One region of the Flavobacterium lipolyticum genome, then DNA from elsewhere that is predicted to be linked to it. Evidence: riboswitches for the same ligand, from Rfam matches in the RefSeq annotation. Region 1 holds a riboswitch; each other region holds the start of a gene.
The links. Region 1 has a riboswitch for cobalamin ahead of LNQ34_RS20000 (cell surface protein). Riboswitches for the same ligand answer to the same signal wherever they lie in the genome.

Region 1 (4,156 bases):
TTTCATACCATTCGTCTTCATCGGGTTTTCCATTGCCATTTTTATCATAAGCAACATAAATTAAACCCGGAGCCGGAGGATTGGCTTTATCCGTTAAATCTGCTCCGTAAACTCTGAAGTCTTTTTTTCCTGAAAGATTAACTACCATGTGATCAAATCCAACCACAATTGAACCTCCAAAACCTCCTAAATCGATTGGATAACCAACGCTGGTTTCGCTAATTCTTCCCAATGCTACCCTCATAACATCTGCTTTCACAAATCCGTCTTTGTATAAATCATTGGCAAACATTCCGGGTGCCGGATTAAAATCCTGAATACTTGTTATGTAAGGATTGTAATTTTGAGTCTCATTTATCACATTCACTATGGTGGCACTTGTCCCTTTTTTATCTCCTTCAGTAACATTTAAGGTTAGTTCATAGGCACCGGGATATAAAGCCACAAATCGTAAATCTTTTGTAGTTCCTACAATCGAATCTTTAGTCTGATTGACCGGATTTTTTTTAAGTACCCATTGATAATTTGGATTACTGGTTTCAGCTGAAGCTGTAATATTCAAAACTTTAAAGGTGTTTACTTCAAATTTATCCTGAAGCTTTACTGCTATTGGTATGGCGAGTCCTTCTCCAGAGTTGGCATCATTTTTATCGTCATCGCTGCATCCGGTAAATACCGCTGCAAAAGCCAATAATAATAAATGGGCAAAGTTTTTTTTCATAATTCCTGATATAATAATTTAGTTTAATACACTTTTGAATGGGTTATCGCGTAGGAATGCTTTCTCCTGAAAGATGCAAATCTGTCGCCCCCATTATTTCTGTCGAAGTTTCTCCGAGCCATCCCGCCTGCTGATTAAGGCCATTGTACACTTTCACAAAATCGATTCCGGGAAGCATTACTTTGTTTCCTTTTTCGTCCACAGCCCAGTTAATATCTATGGCCGAATCATCATCATTGTTTGGAGCATTATCTGCATATCCGTATAAAAAAGCATACTGCACAAAATAACTTCCCGTTCCGCTTTCATCAACTGCGTTATCGGATAGTCTTGTTCCTTTATAAGTGATAGAAGATTGGTCTTTAAGCCATTTTGGCCAGTAATCTAAAGAATGATTGTAAGCATTATTCTGAACCAGATAACCACTTTTCCCCTGATTGTCTTTCCATAAAATATACTCCATATCAACAAAACCTACTGTACCTGTAGTTCCGCCCGACACCGGAATTTTATTGGGATCAGGTCGGTAATACGTTATTTCATAATTCTGAATCGTTTTTGGCATCTTATGCCCACCGCCTTCTATCTCGTACCACTGATCGTCCGGAAGTCCGTTTTTATTTGTATCGTAAGCAACCATAATTACTCCTGCTTCACTGCTTCCGCCGCGCATGGTACTGTTCGGATTTGGATTAGCCTCTGCCCAGAATGCATTACCCAGAATTCTGAAATCACGTTTACCCTTAACATTAACAATGGTATGATCGAATCCAAAAACAACATAACCGCCAAAAGCCCCCAATGAAACCAGATCACCGGTTTTCTTAGCCAGATAAGTATTGGCTCTTGATAAAATTCTTTCAGGAGTATCTCCGTCATTAGCAATAGGCAGATCGTTTACAAACTGCCCGGGTGCCGGTTTAAATTCAAATACTTTTGAGATATAGGTTTTATACTCCTTCGTTTCTTTTGTAACGGTAACAACTACTTTTTGAGTTTGTACACTTCCTTTGTCATTTACAGTAACGGCCAATTCATAGACTCCTGCTTCTGCTGCCGCAAATAAAAGTTCCTTTGCTGTAGTAGTACTTAGTGCATAACTTTCTGAAGATGCTTTTGTGATGGTCCAATTGTAAGTAGCTTCTGCTGTTGCGCTGATCGTTGGATTTAAAGTCGTAATTGTAAATCTCTGCATACTAAAAGCTAAATCTGAACTAACAGGCGTCGGATTGCTATTTTCATTTGATGCATTATCATCAGAACAATTGGTTAAGGAGAGTACTGCAATAAGCAACAATAAGGATTGGCAGTTTTTGAAAATAGGATGGTACATGTGGTATTGTTTAGGTTGGTAGTAGTAAAAGCAGGAGAAAATGAAGGAATAACCAAAGAAGTTTTAATTAAAAGCCTTCAACAGAGCGCAATGTTATCCTTATAAGCGTACACAATCCGGCACCGCCAAACGTCCCTGGAATTGAGATGATTTTCTATTAGAACAGGATTAAAATAAGGGAAGAAACCGACACATAATGCATTCAAAAAATCCCGACTCCATACCGATTTCCGTTTCAGAGATGATGGTCTCAAAGAGAAAAAGCAACTATACAACACTCCCGACTGAAGCAGCATAGAAGCAAAAACGATAACAATCAATAAGAATTCTCTTTTTGTATGATACATCACTAATTGAATTAAGAAAACTCCGGGATGTATAAATCAAAAAAGCAATAAGAGAGAATCCCGTCATAAAAAATGACAGGTTCGTTTATTGTTGTTCAACTTTATTCCACGAAAGTCTTAAACTATGTGATTGTGGCAGGTCTCCTGACTTGTTCCATCTTTAAAACAGCCTTCTCATCCCGCAAAGCGAGGCAATGGCATGAGTAACGTTTAAAGACTTATACAGAACTTACAGTAGCGGGTCTGCTCAGGATTTACACCTGATTCCCTTTTAACCATTTTTTCTTAAGAAAAAACAGACCAAAATCTGGCGCAAAGATATAACTATCTTTTACAATAGCGTAATTCTGAATAAAAAATTCCAAATTCCAATATATCTGTCCTAAACACTCTTAGAATTTTGATTTTATTAGTTGATCCCAGAGTGTAACTTTAAAAAATATTTTTTCTTTTTTTTATTCAGATTTTACCCCTTAAATCACGTAGTTATACGCTAAAATTATCAGTACCCAAGTACTAATTTTATAATGGTTTTTGAAACTATAACAACCCTTATAGATTACAATCAAAAATTAAATTACTCCACCAAAAAACAAATAATAACTTAAATCTTATCATTATGAAAAAAGAGTTTCAATCAAACGGGTGTTCTGAAATAAAGCTTGAATCGACTATCCAGAATAATTTTGGCTTTGAACAACTTTATACAGAAGTTTACCTAGGTTTAAACAATGGCAAAAAAACTAGCAAAGCTATCTTTAGTACACCAGAAGACCTGACTGATGGTTCCATCCCTTTAACCCCAGCTTTTCAACATCACGAGGGAACACTTTATCTTAGACATTATTTAACCTATGAGGCAATGCCGGGAGGGCTCGATCAAGCTAAAACAGCTGCAAAGAAACTTCAGTTTCATTATACTATAACGAACAACTGTGATGCTAAAACTAGCAATTTTAAAGGATTTGGACTTGGACCAACTTTTATAGAGAGTGGAAGTCTCGTTTTTTTTGTGACTTTAATTGATATTGTATGAGAACACTAAATATACTTACCTTCCTAATTAGCTTTTCTTCTTTTTCACAATCTATCCAAAAGGTTGATTTAAAAAAAGTAGAAATACTCAACTCAACCGCTTTGGCTTTACTAGACAATTCTGCAGCTATTATATCATCAAATCCGGATGTTAAAGAATTCAATATTAATACAGAAAGTCTGGAGAGTATCTCCTTCGACGGTAATTTATTCTCATCGAACATGAGAGGACTCGAGTACTATGGCTTAGGAACCAAAACAAAAGAGATCAAATCTTTTACCATGCAAAAAATGCAAATGCCTTCGGTTTCCGGAGCATATAGTAAAAATGATTCTATTGCTAAAGTAGCGGTCGGAATTAAATTTAATGTTTTCACACTGTATAATGCCTCATCTGAAGACATGAGAGAAAAATATGCTTCAATGCGCCAAAAATTAAAAAAACTTATAGCATTAGCTAACGATCAAATGGAAAGAGAAGGATATGAGATAGGCGAAGACGAAGACGAAGCAAAAAAATATAATGCTCGCTTCGAAGAAGTATTAGAGGAGCTAATTAAAAACGAATCAGGAATCGAAGCAAAGAATTTTTCAGATATCCTTAAAGCTCCTTTATTAACACTTGATATAGCATCGGCTTATAGTATGCTAATGCCAGCAAAAGATTTCAACAAGTCCCAATCTGGTCGTTTTGGTGCATGGTCTACCCTTACTTTTACA
Region 2 (4,156 bases), on a different contig from region 1:
GATTATTTAAATGCAAAACCTATTCTGAATCTGGATTTACGTTTGGGTGAAGGTACAGGCTGTGCGATTGCCTTTCCAATTCTGAAATCAGCTGAAGTTTTTCTGAATGAAATGGCCAGTTTCGAAAGTGCGGGAGTGAGTAGGAAATAGTTTTCAGTCTCAGTTTATAGTTTTATCCTTTAATTTTGCCCTAATCAATTATCTTAAATGAAAAAAGAACTGCATATTTTCTTTACTTGCTTAATGTTTTACTCCAGAATCCCGTGCCCTAAAAACATCAATCATGATCCTGACTATTTAAATAAGGCAACACGCTATTTTCCTTTCATTGGCTGGATTGTTGGGAGTATTTCCTTTCTGGCTTTTTATCTTTTCTCGCTTTTTCTATCTATTGAAACCGCAGTACTTTTGGCTATTATCGCCTCAATTTTAACCACGGGAGCTTTTCATGAAGATGGTTTTGCTGATGTTTGTGATGGTTTTGGAGGCGGCTGGACCAAAGAAAAAATTCTGCTTATCATGAAAGACAGTGCGATTGGAGCCTACGGAGCTATCGGTTTGGTTTTACTATTTCTATTAAAATTCAAACTGCTTTCAGAATCCATTTCACTTTTTACCACTAACATTTTTCTAATTTTCCTTTTGTTTATTTCGTCTCACTCCTTAAGTCGTCTTGCAGCAATATCTATTATTTTTACGCACGAATACTCCCGCGATGATGCGACGAGTAAAAGCAAACCTATCGCTAAGAAACACAGTTGGAAAGAAATTACAGGTTCGTTCTTCTTCGGACTAATTCCATTATTGGCATTTTCATTTTTTCAATCTGAATTTCTTTTGGCAATTATTCCGGTATTCATCATGCGTTATTTTTTAGCCCGCTATTTCCAAAAATGGATTGATGGTTATACGGGCGACTGTCTGGGAGCAACGCAACAGGTTTGTGAAGTTATTTACTATTTGAGCATTCTTTTGATATGGAAATTTATCTAGTTCGTCATACCGAAACAACCTGCGCAAAAGGAATCTGCTACGGTCAGACTGATGTAGATTTGGCTATTCCATTCGAGGAAATCTTTAAGGATATTGTCTCGCAATTACCTCCTGAGGCCCTACTCTTTTCAAGTCCATTGAAACGTTGTACCCTACTGTCCCAATACATCCAAAATACTGTAAAACCTCTTTCCTTTGTTATGGACGATCGTCTGATGGAAATGAATTTTGGCGATTGGGAATTGAAAAACTGGGATGCAATTCCTGCGGAAGAACTTAATCCCTGGATGGAAGATTTTGTCACCACGCAAGTCCCAAACGGCGAATCTTTTACAACACTTCACGAAAGAGTGGGTGCGTTTTTACAGGATTACGTTTTCAATCAAACTGCTCCTGTAGTCATTGTCTCACATGCAGGTGTGATCAGAAGTATTTTATGTCATCAGTCCGGATTGCCTTTAAAAGACGCTTTTACCAATAAAGTCGCATTCGGACAGGTTATTAAAATAGTGATTTAAATGATCATTTGTTCAGAATCCCTCTCTAAAACGAAAACAAATTTGAAAATTCAATAATTTTAACTTTATCTTTGCAGAAAATTAAGGTTGTGTTCATTCATACACATTAAAAGGGAATCAAGTCATAAATCTTGAGCTGTACCCGCAACTGTAAGCTTTGTTCTGAAAAGAATGCTTGTTGTTAACTACAAAACCACTGCTCGCTCTGACGAATGGGAAGGTAAACAACAAGACGCAAGCCAGGAGACCTGCCTTTGTAATCAATATCGAGCTCTCGGGAAAAAGAGTGTAGAAATTATGACTTTAAAAAAACTTTTTGCTCTTTGTTTCTTATTGTTGTGCCAGATTACCGTGGCGCAGAGCGATTCTATTACGAAACTTAAAACAGTAGTCGTTTCTGACGCTAATCTTAAAAAATACTCCAATTCACAATCGGTTTTAAAACTAAATGACTCTGTTATTGGCAAGAATGAAGCCTTATTAACGGATTTGTTAAACTTTAATTCGACCATTTATTTTAAAGAGTACGGCCGCGGAATGCTTTCTACAGTTGCTTTTAGAGGTACAACATCATCGCAAACGGCTGTAATCTGGAACGGAATCAACATTAATTCCCAAATGAACGGAAGTACTGATTTTAATACCATTTCCGGATCCGATTATAATTCTATTAGTGTAAAAGCAGGAGGAGGAAGTGTTATTTACGGCAGCGGAGCCGTTGGAGGAACCGTACACTTGAATACGGATCTCGCTTTTTACAATAAATTTGAAAACAGTTTAAGATTGGATTACGGAAGTTTCAATACTATCGGGATTAATTATAAAACAAATATCTCCAATAAAAAATGGAGTACTCAAATTGGTTTTTCCAAAAACAGTTCTACAAACGATTATAAATATCTGAACCAATACAACTGGAAAGGCGAACAGCGTTGGAATCAAAACGGTCAGTATGATGTTATTACCCTAAGTGCTAATGCAGGATATAAAATCGATGCCAAAAACAGTTTAAAGCTATATACCCAAACTTCAAACACGGACAGAAATACTTCATTGGTTTCGGAATCTGAAACTAAAAGCAAATATGTCAATGGCTTTAATCGGAACTTATTAGAGTATGATGGTGATTTTGGCAGATTCAAAACCAATTTCAAAACAGCCTATATTTTTGAGAATTATAAATATTATGCCGACAATTCCAGCAATATTTATACCTACGGAAAAACAGAAAGCCTGACTACAAAAACCGATTTAGGATATCAGTTATTAGAATCGCTGCAAGTAAATGGTATTCTGGACTACAACCGAACTAAAGGATACGGAAGTGGTTTTGGTGATAATGTTAGAGAAATAAGTTCTGCGGCTTTACTTATAAAACAAGAGGTTTCTCCAAACTGGAAAAACGAATTTGGGGTTCGTAAAGAATTTACAGACAATTATAAATCTCCGGTACTATTCTCGGCAGGTTCTTCTTATCAGTTTGGGAAACTGTACAATTTAAAATTGAATGTATCCCGTAATTTCCGAATTCCAACTTTCAATGATTTGTACTGGGAACAAGGCGGAAATCCTAATTTAAAACCGGAGAGTTCTTATCAGGCCGAAATTGGAAACGTTTTCACCATTCAGAACTTCTCTTTGACTCAGACTTTTTATTATATCAAAATAAAAGATTTATTGCAGTGGGTCCCGGGAGCTAATGGTATCTGGTCACCGCAAAACACAGACAAAGTTAATAGTTACGGCGCCGAAACACTATTGAGTTGGAAAAAGAGTTTTGGCAAAAACAACCTGACTGCAAATGCGACGTATGCCTATTCAATTTCAGAAAATGTAGAAACCAAAAAGCAATTGTTTTTTGTTCCTTTTCATAAAGTAACCGCTGCCATCGCTTACTCAAGAAATAACCTATCAGCCCATTATCAATTTCTTTATAATGGCTTTGTGTACACACAAGCTGACAATGACCCCGAAAAAATCGTATCGGCTTACACCGTTTCTAATATTGGTGTAGACTACGATTTTAAATTTTTATCTTCTTTCAAAGTAGGTTTTCAGGTTTTGAATGTTTGGAATACCTTCTATCAAAGTCTGGAATACCGACCAATGCCCGGAAGAAATTATAACCTGTACTTAAACTTTAAATTTTAAAATAATGAAACTAACTAGATTATTCTTACTAGCATTAAGCGCATCGCTTTTTGTTTCTTGCTCTAATGACGACTCTGATGGACCTAAAGGAGTTTATGATAATGGCGTTTTCATCTTAAATGAAGGAAACTTTACTGACGGTGGTTCCGTTTCTTTCACATCTGACGATTTAAATACTTTCACGAAAGATGTTTACAAAACTGTAAATACGAGCGATTTCGTTGGAAAATATCTTCAAAACATCTTTTTTGACGGAGACAAGGCTTATATTATTGCCGGTGGTTCAAATGTTATTAATGTAGTAGACCGCTATAGTTTTAAGCTGATTGCAAAAATTGACACCGGACTTGCTAATCCTCGCTATGGTGTTGTTAAGGATGGCAAAGCTTATGTAACTAATGCTAATACCTATCCTAGCTACACTGACCCGGAAAAAAACCCTAACGCCAATATTGACGATTATGTTGCCGTAATTAATCTGAGTACAAATACTG
Region 3 (4,156 bases), on a different contig from region 1:
TACTGTTGGATTGCGTTCGGAGTAAATATCGGTGGTATAATTCCCTGTTCTGTAATTGAACACGTCAATACTAGCGCGGTTCATTCCCATATTACCTTCGTTCAAAAGGTAAAATCCTTCTATGTTGCCATCGCTTCTTGGTGCGGCAACACTTTTATCTGAAGAGGGAAAAATAGTTTCTTCTTCTCTACAGGAAACCAAAAGAAGAGCAACAAATAAACTAAGCAGGAATCGGGTACTTCTCTTTTTCATAGTGCCATACTGATTATAAATTTTAAAGTACGGCCCGGCATCGGATAATTATAAATTACCTCGTACTGCTGATTAAGGGCATTGTTCAATTCGATCGTTCCTTTTATTTTATACTGATGAAAGGAGAACATTTTTTGAACCGCCAAATCATGGGTGTACCAAGGCTGCACTTCATTAATTTTAATATTGTTTACATTTCCATTGTATCGTTTTCCAACGTATATAAAGCTGTAGTTAAAATTCCATGACTTATAATCTGCATTTAGAATTCCTGATCCGCTGTGCCAGGGAGTATAAGGAATCTGATCTCCGTAAGAGGATAATTCCAAACCGGCAAACTTGGTGTAATCTCTGCTCTCTGAATACGTATAGGTTAAATGAGTAGTCAGATTTACTTTGCCGAAATGCATTTTCATATCCACAGCCGACTCTATTCCTTTTCCCTTCACCTGCCCGATATTGGTCATCATCCAACGGAATAAATTTCCAGTTGGAGCGGCAATTATTTTATCTTTTGTATTGGTATAATATCCATCGACCTGAAGAGAAAACTGATCCAGGAAACCTTTCTCCATTGGTATGTTGTAGGTAAATCCAATGTCATATTGATTCATGTATTCGGGCCTTAAGGTACTGGAACCGACCATCGTATAATACAAATCATTAAAAGTGGGCATTCGGAACATACGTTTCGCAAAAGCTCTTACATTAAAATCGTACGCTTTAAAAGGAGTGTAACCCAAAAATAGGGCGGGAGTGAATTCTGTTTTATCGGGAGCTTTGGCATTATAACGCACTTCTTCCTGCACGTGCGTTCCCACAACACTGCCCAGAACTTTAAAACCATCCCGTCTGTAGGAACTTGCCAGCGCAAACAAAGCGGTGTAGCGCTCCGGATAAGAGAACAGGGTCTTTATGCCTTTTCTGGTTGCATTAAGGCGGTTGTACTGAAAATCAGTTGACAACGAAACGTCCCAGGTGGGTAAAATCTTGTACAGATTGACTGCTGAAAAATAATATTCCTGCTGGTAATAACTATCATCAGATTGAGCGCCTTCGGTAACCACTTCACCCAGTACACTGGTGGTGTCTCTGGCTACATAATGAGTATAATCATAAGCATATTTTGCCTTAGCCTGAAATTTATATCTTTCGCTAAGGTCTTTTATAAAGGTCCCCTGCGCAAAAAAATTCTTGTCGTACTGTCTAAAACCATCCGAAAATTTATTTTCTACAATAGCTCCAGGTGCTCCTCTTTCGGAACCGTAATAATACACTTTGGCATCCCAGGTACCATTTTTTATTTTCCCGTACAGACCAGACTCGAAACGAAATGCTTCTATATCACTATTGTGTCTCGTGGCTGAGGTATCGTAGGCCACAGTACCGTCGAGATTGTTTCTTTTGTATCTGAATTTGTATTCTCCGTTAGATTTTATGTATTCAGAACTGGCACTCCAGCTTACTTTATCACTTAATTTATGCTCCAATCTGAAAGAAAGATCATTGTAATTGATGGACATGGTTTTATACCGAAGTAAGAAATTGGTCTTTTTGTTATTCTCAAAAACAGGCCGTTTGGTGCGCAAATAAATAGTAGAAGCTGCTGCAAAGTCTTTAGCCGACTGAAATATTTCGCTCTTCTGACCATTATACATGGTGAGAGATTCCATATCATCGAGAGAGTATTTTCCTAAATCCGTAACTCCATTTTGTGCATTTCCCAACTGAATTCCGTCATAAAAAACACCCACGTGATTCGTTCCCATGTTGCGTACATCCACCGTTTTAAGTCCGCCCAGACCACCATAGTCCTTGATTTGTACTCCGGCAAAATAACGAAGTGCATCGGCAACATTGTGGCTGGCTAAGTTTTCAAGCAGTACTCCTGAGAGGCTTTGTACGGGAATCACTTCCTGATAAGGTTTTGCTTTTAACAGTACTTCTTTCAAAACCCTCAGACTGTCCTTAGTAGTCTGTGAGCGAAGTACGACGGGAGCTAACAATACGAAAAGAAATAAAAGTAATTTTCTGGTTTTACACATCACTGATTTAATTAAATAAACTTCGGGATGTGATCGTCAAAAAAGCAATAAGGCAGGATCCCATTACAAAATAACGGGTCCGTTTATTGTTGTTCAACTTTATTCCACGAAAGTCTTAAACTATGTGATTCCGGCAGGTCTCCTGACTTGTTCCATCTTTAAACAGCCTTCTCATCCCGCAAAGCGGGACAATGGCATGAGTAACGTTAAAGACTTTTACAGAACTTACAGTAGCGGGTCTGTTCAGGATTTACACCTGATTCCCTTTTAACTGTTTTCTCTAAAGAAAAAACAGACCTTAATCTGGCCGTAAAGATAGAATTATCTTTATAAAAACAAGAGTTAATTAGTTCATATTACACTTTTGACAATGAATGAGACCAAATCTTATTCATTTATTAAAAGAATGCTATCTTAAATATTCTTTACTTTTTTAAACTGAACTGTAACAAAAAAGCATTATTGCGACTAATAATAAGTTCAGTTGGATTGCTTTTTTATAAACATTGAAGAACTGAAACAAAATCATTCAAAACAGGATTTGATTTTATTAATAATGAAGTGAAACAGAAATATTAAAAGTAAATTAACAAATCCCGAGATTTTTGCGTCTTTATATTTGTTAAATTGCGCCCCTGTAAATGAAGATGCCCCTCGTACTACATATTCTTCGAAAAACTCTTGTAAAATGGACTGGAGAAAGGTTTTGGGCCGAAAGTCAAAATTAAAAGAACACTAAAAGAGAAACAAAAAATTCAATGAATACAACAAAGGCTTCCATTATTGCTATTGGAGGATATGTACCGGAAACGGTTTTAAGCAATACTGATTTAGAAAAAAGAATAGATACAACAGATGAGTGGATTACCTCTCGAACAGGCATAAAAGAAAGAAGAATATTGGATGACCCGGCACTGGCAACCTCAGATATGGCTTCTTTCGCCATTAAAGATTTAATAAAAAATTATGATATAAATCCTCTGGATATTGATTGCCTTATACTCGCCACATCAACACCCGATCATATTCTTACTCCCGCTGCCAGTTTGGTATGCGAAAAAGCAGGACTGAAAAGCGCCTGGGGATTTGACCTTAACGCTGCCTGCAGTGGTTTTTTATATGCACTTTCGGTAGGCGCAAGCTTTATTGAAAGCGGCAGATACAAAAATGTTGTCGTAGTTGGTGCCGATAAAATGAGTTCGATCGTGAACTATGAAGACCGAAACAGCTGCATTTTATTTGGTGATGGTGCAGGTGCTGTACTTTTACAACCTACTACAGACGGACGCGGTATTCATCAAAATATTTTCAGAACAGACGGAACAGGTGCTGAATTCCTTTCTGTACGTGCCGGAGGTTCCCTTTTGTCCACAACAGAAGAAACCATTCAAAACAAACAGCACTTTGTACATCAGGAAGGAAGAACCGTTTTTAAACACGCTGTGAGAAACATGAGCGGTACTTCGAAAGAACTAATGGAAAAAGCTTCATTGACTCCGGATATGGTAGACTGGGTAATCCCTCATCAGGCTAACTTAAGAATCATTCAGGCAGTAAGTGAAGAAATTGGTATTGGTATTGAGAAGTTTAAAATAAACATTCAAAGATACGGTAACACTACAGCGGCAACCATCCCGTTATGTCTTTGGGATTTCAAAAACGATTTCAAAAAAGGAGATAATCTTGTTATTACGGCTTTTGGAGCAGGATTTTCCTGGGGCAGTATGTACATCAAATGGTAAATAGTATATAAAAAAATTACGCTAAATTCTTATGCTGAGGTAACTCATCATAAATTCAATATCGATTTCAAACAAAAAAAAACAATCAGTACGTGTACTGATTGTTTTTTTTATGCT

Region 2: it holds a riboswitch for cobalamin, as region 1 does, so the genes downstream of both, LNQ34_RS03630 (TonB-dependent receptor plug domain-containing protein) here and LNQ34_RS20000 (cell surface protein) in region 1, are expected to answer to the same signal.
Region 3: it holds a riboswitch for cobalamin, as region 1 does, so the genes downstream of both, LNQ34_RS01755 (TonB-dependent receptor) here and LNQ34_RS20000 (cell surface protein) in region 1, are expected to answer to the same signal.

Annotation. Positions count from the first base shown of each region.
Region 1 covers NZ_JAJJMN010000002.1:799,423-803,578, forward strand. Annotated here, with positions in the region: gene LNQ34_RS19995 (hypothetical protein) at 1-721, opposite strand, end outside; gene LNQ34_RS20000 (cell surface protein) at 765-2,054, opposite strand; cobalamin riboswitch at 2,519-2,721, opposite strand; gene LNQ34_RS20005 (hypothetical protein) at 3,021-3,437, shown strand; gene LNQ34_RS20010 (hypothetical protein) at 3,434-4,156, shown strand, end outside.
Region 2 covers NZ_JAJJMN010000001.1:823,329-827,484, forward strand. Annotated here, with positions in the region: gene cobT (nicotinate-nucleotide--dimethylbenzimidazole phosphoribosyltransferase) at 1-150, shown strand, start outside; gene LNQ34_RS03620 (adenosylcobinamide-GDP ribazoletransferase) at 208-993, shown strand; gene cobC (alpha-ribazole phosphatase) at 978-1,511, shown strand; cobalamin riboswitch at 1,579-1,781, shown strand; gene LNQ34_RS03630 (TonB-dependent receptor plug domain-containing protein) at 1,809-3,662, shown strand; gene LNQ34_RS03635 (YncE family protein) at 3,667-4,156, shown strand, end outside.
Region 3 covers NZ_JAJJMN010000001.1:408,760-412,915, forward strand. Annotated here, with positions in the region: gene LNQ34_RS01750 (YncE family protein) at 1-252, opposite strand, end outside; gene LNQ34_RS01755 (TonB-dependent receptor) at 249-2,297, opposite strand; cobalamin riboswitch at 2,413-2,613, opposite strand; gene LNQ34_RS01760 (beta-ketoacyl-ACP synthase III) at 3,056-4,039, shown strand.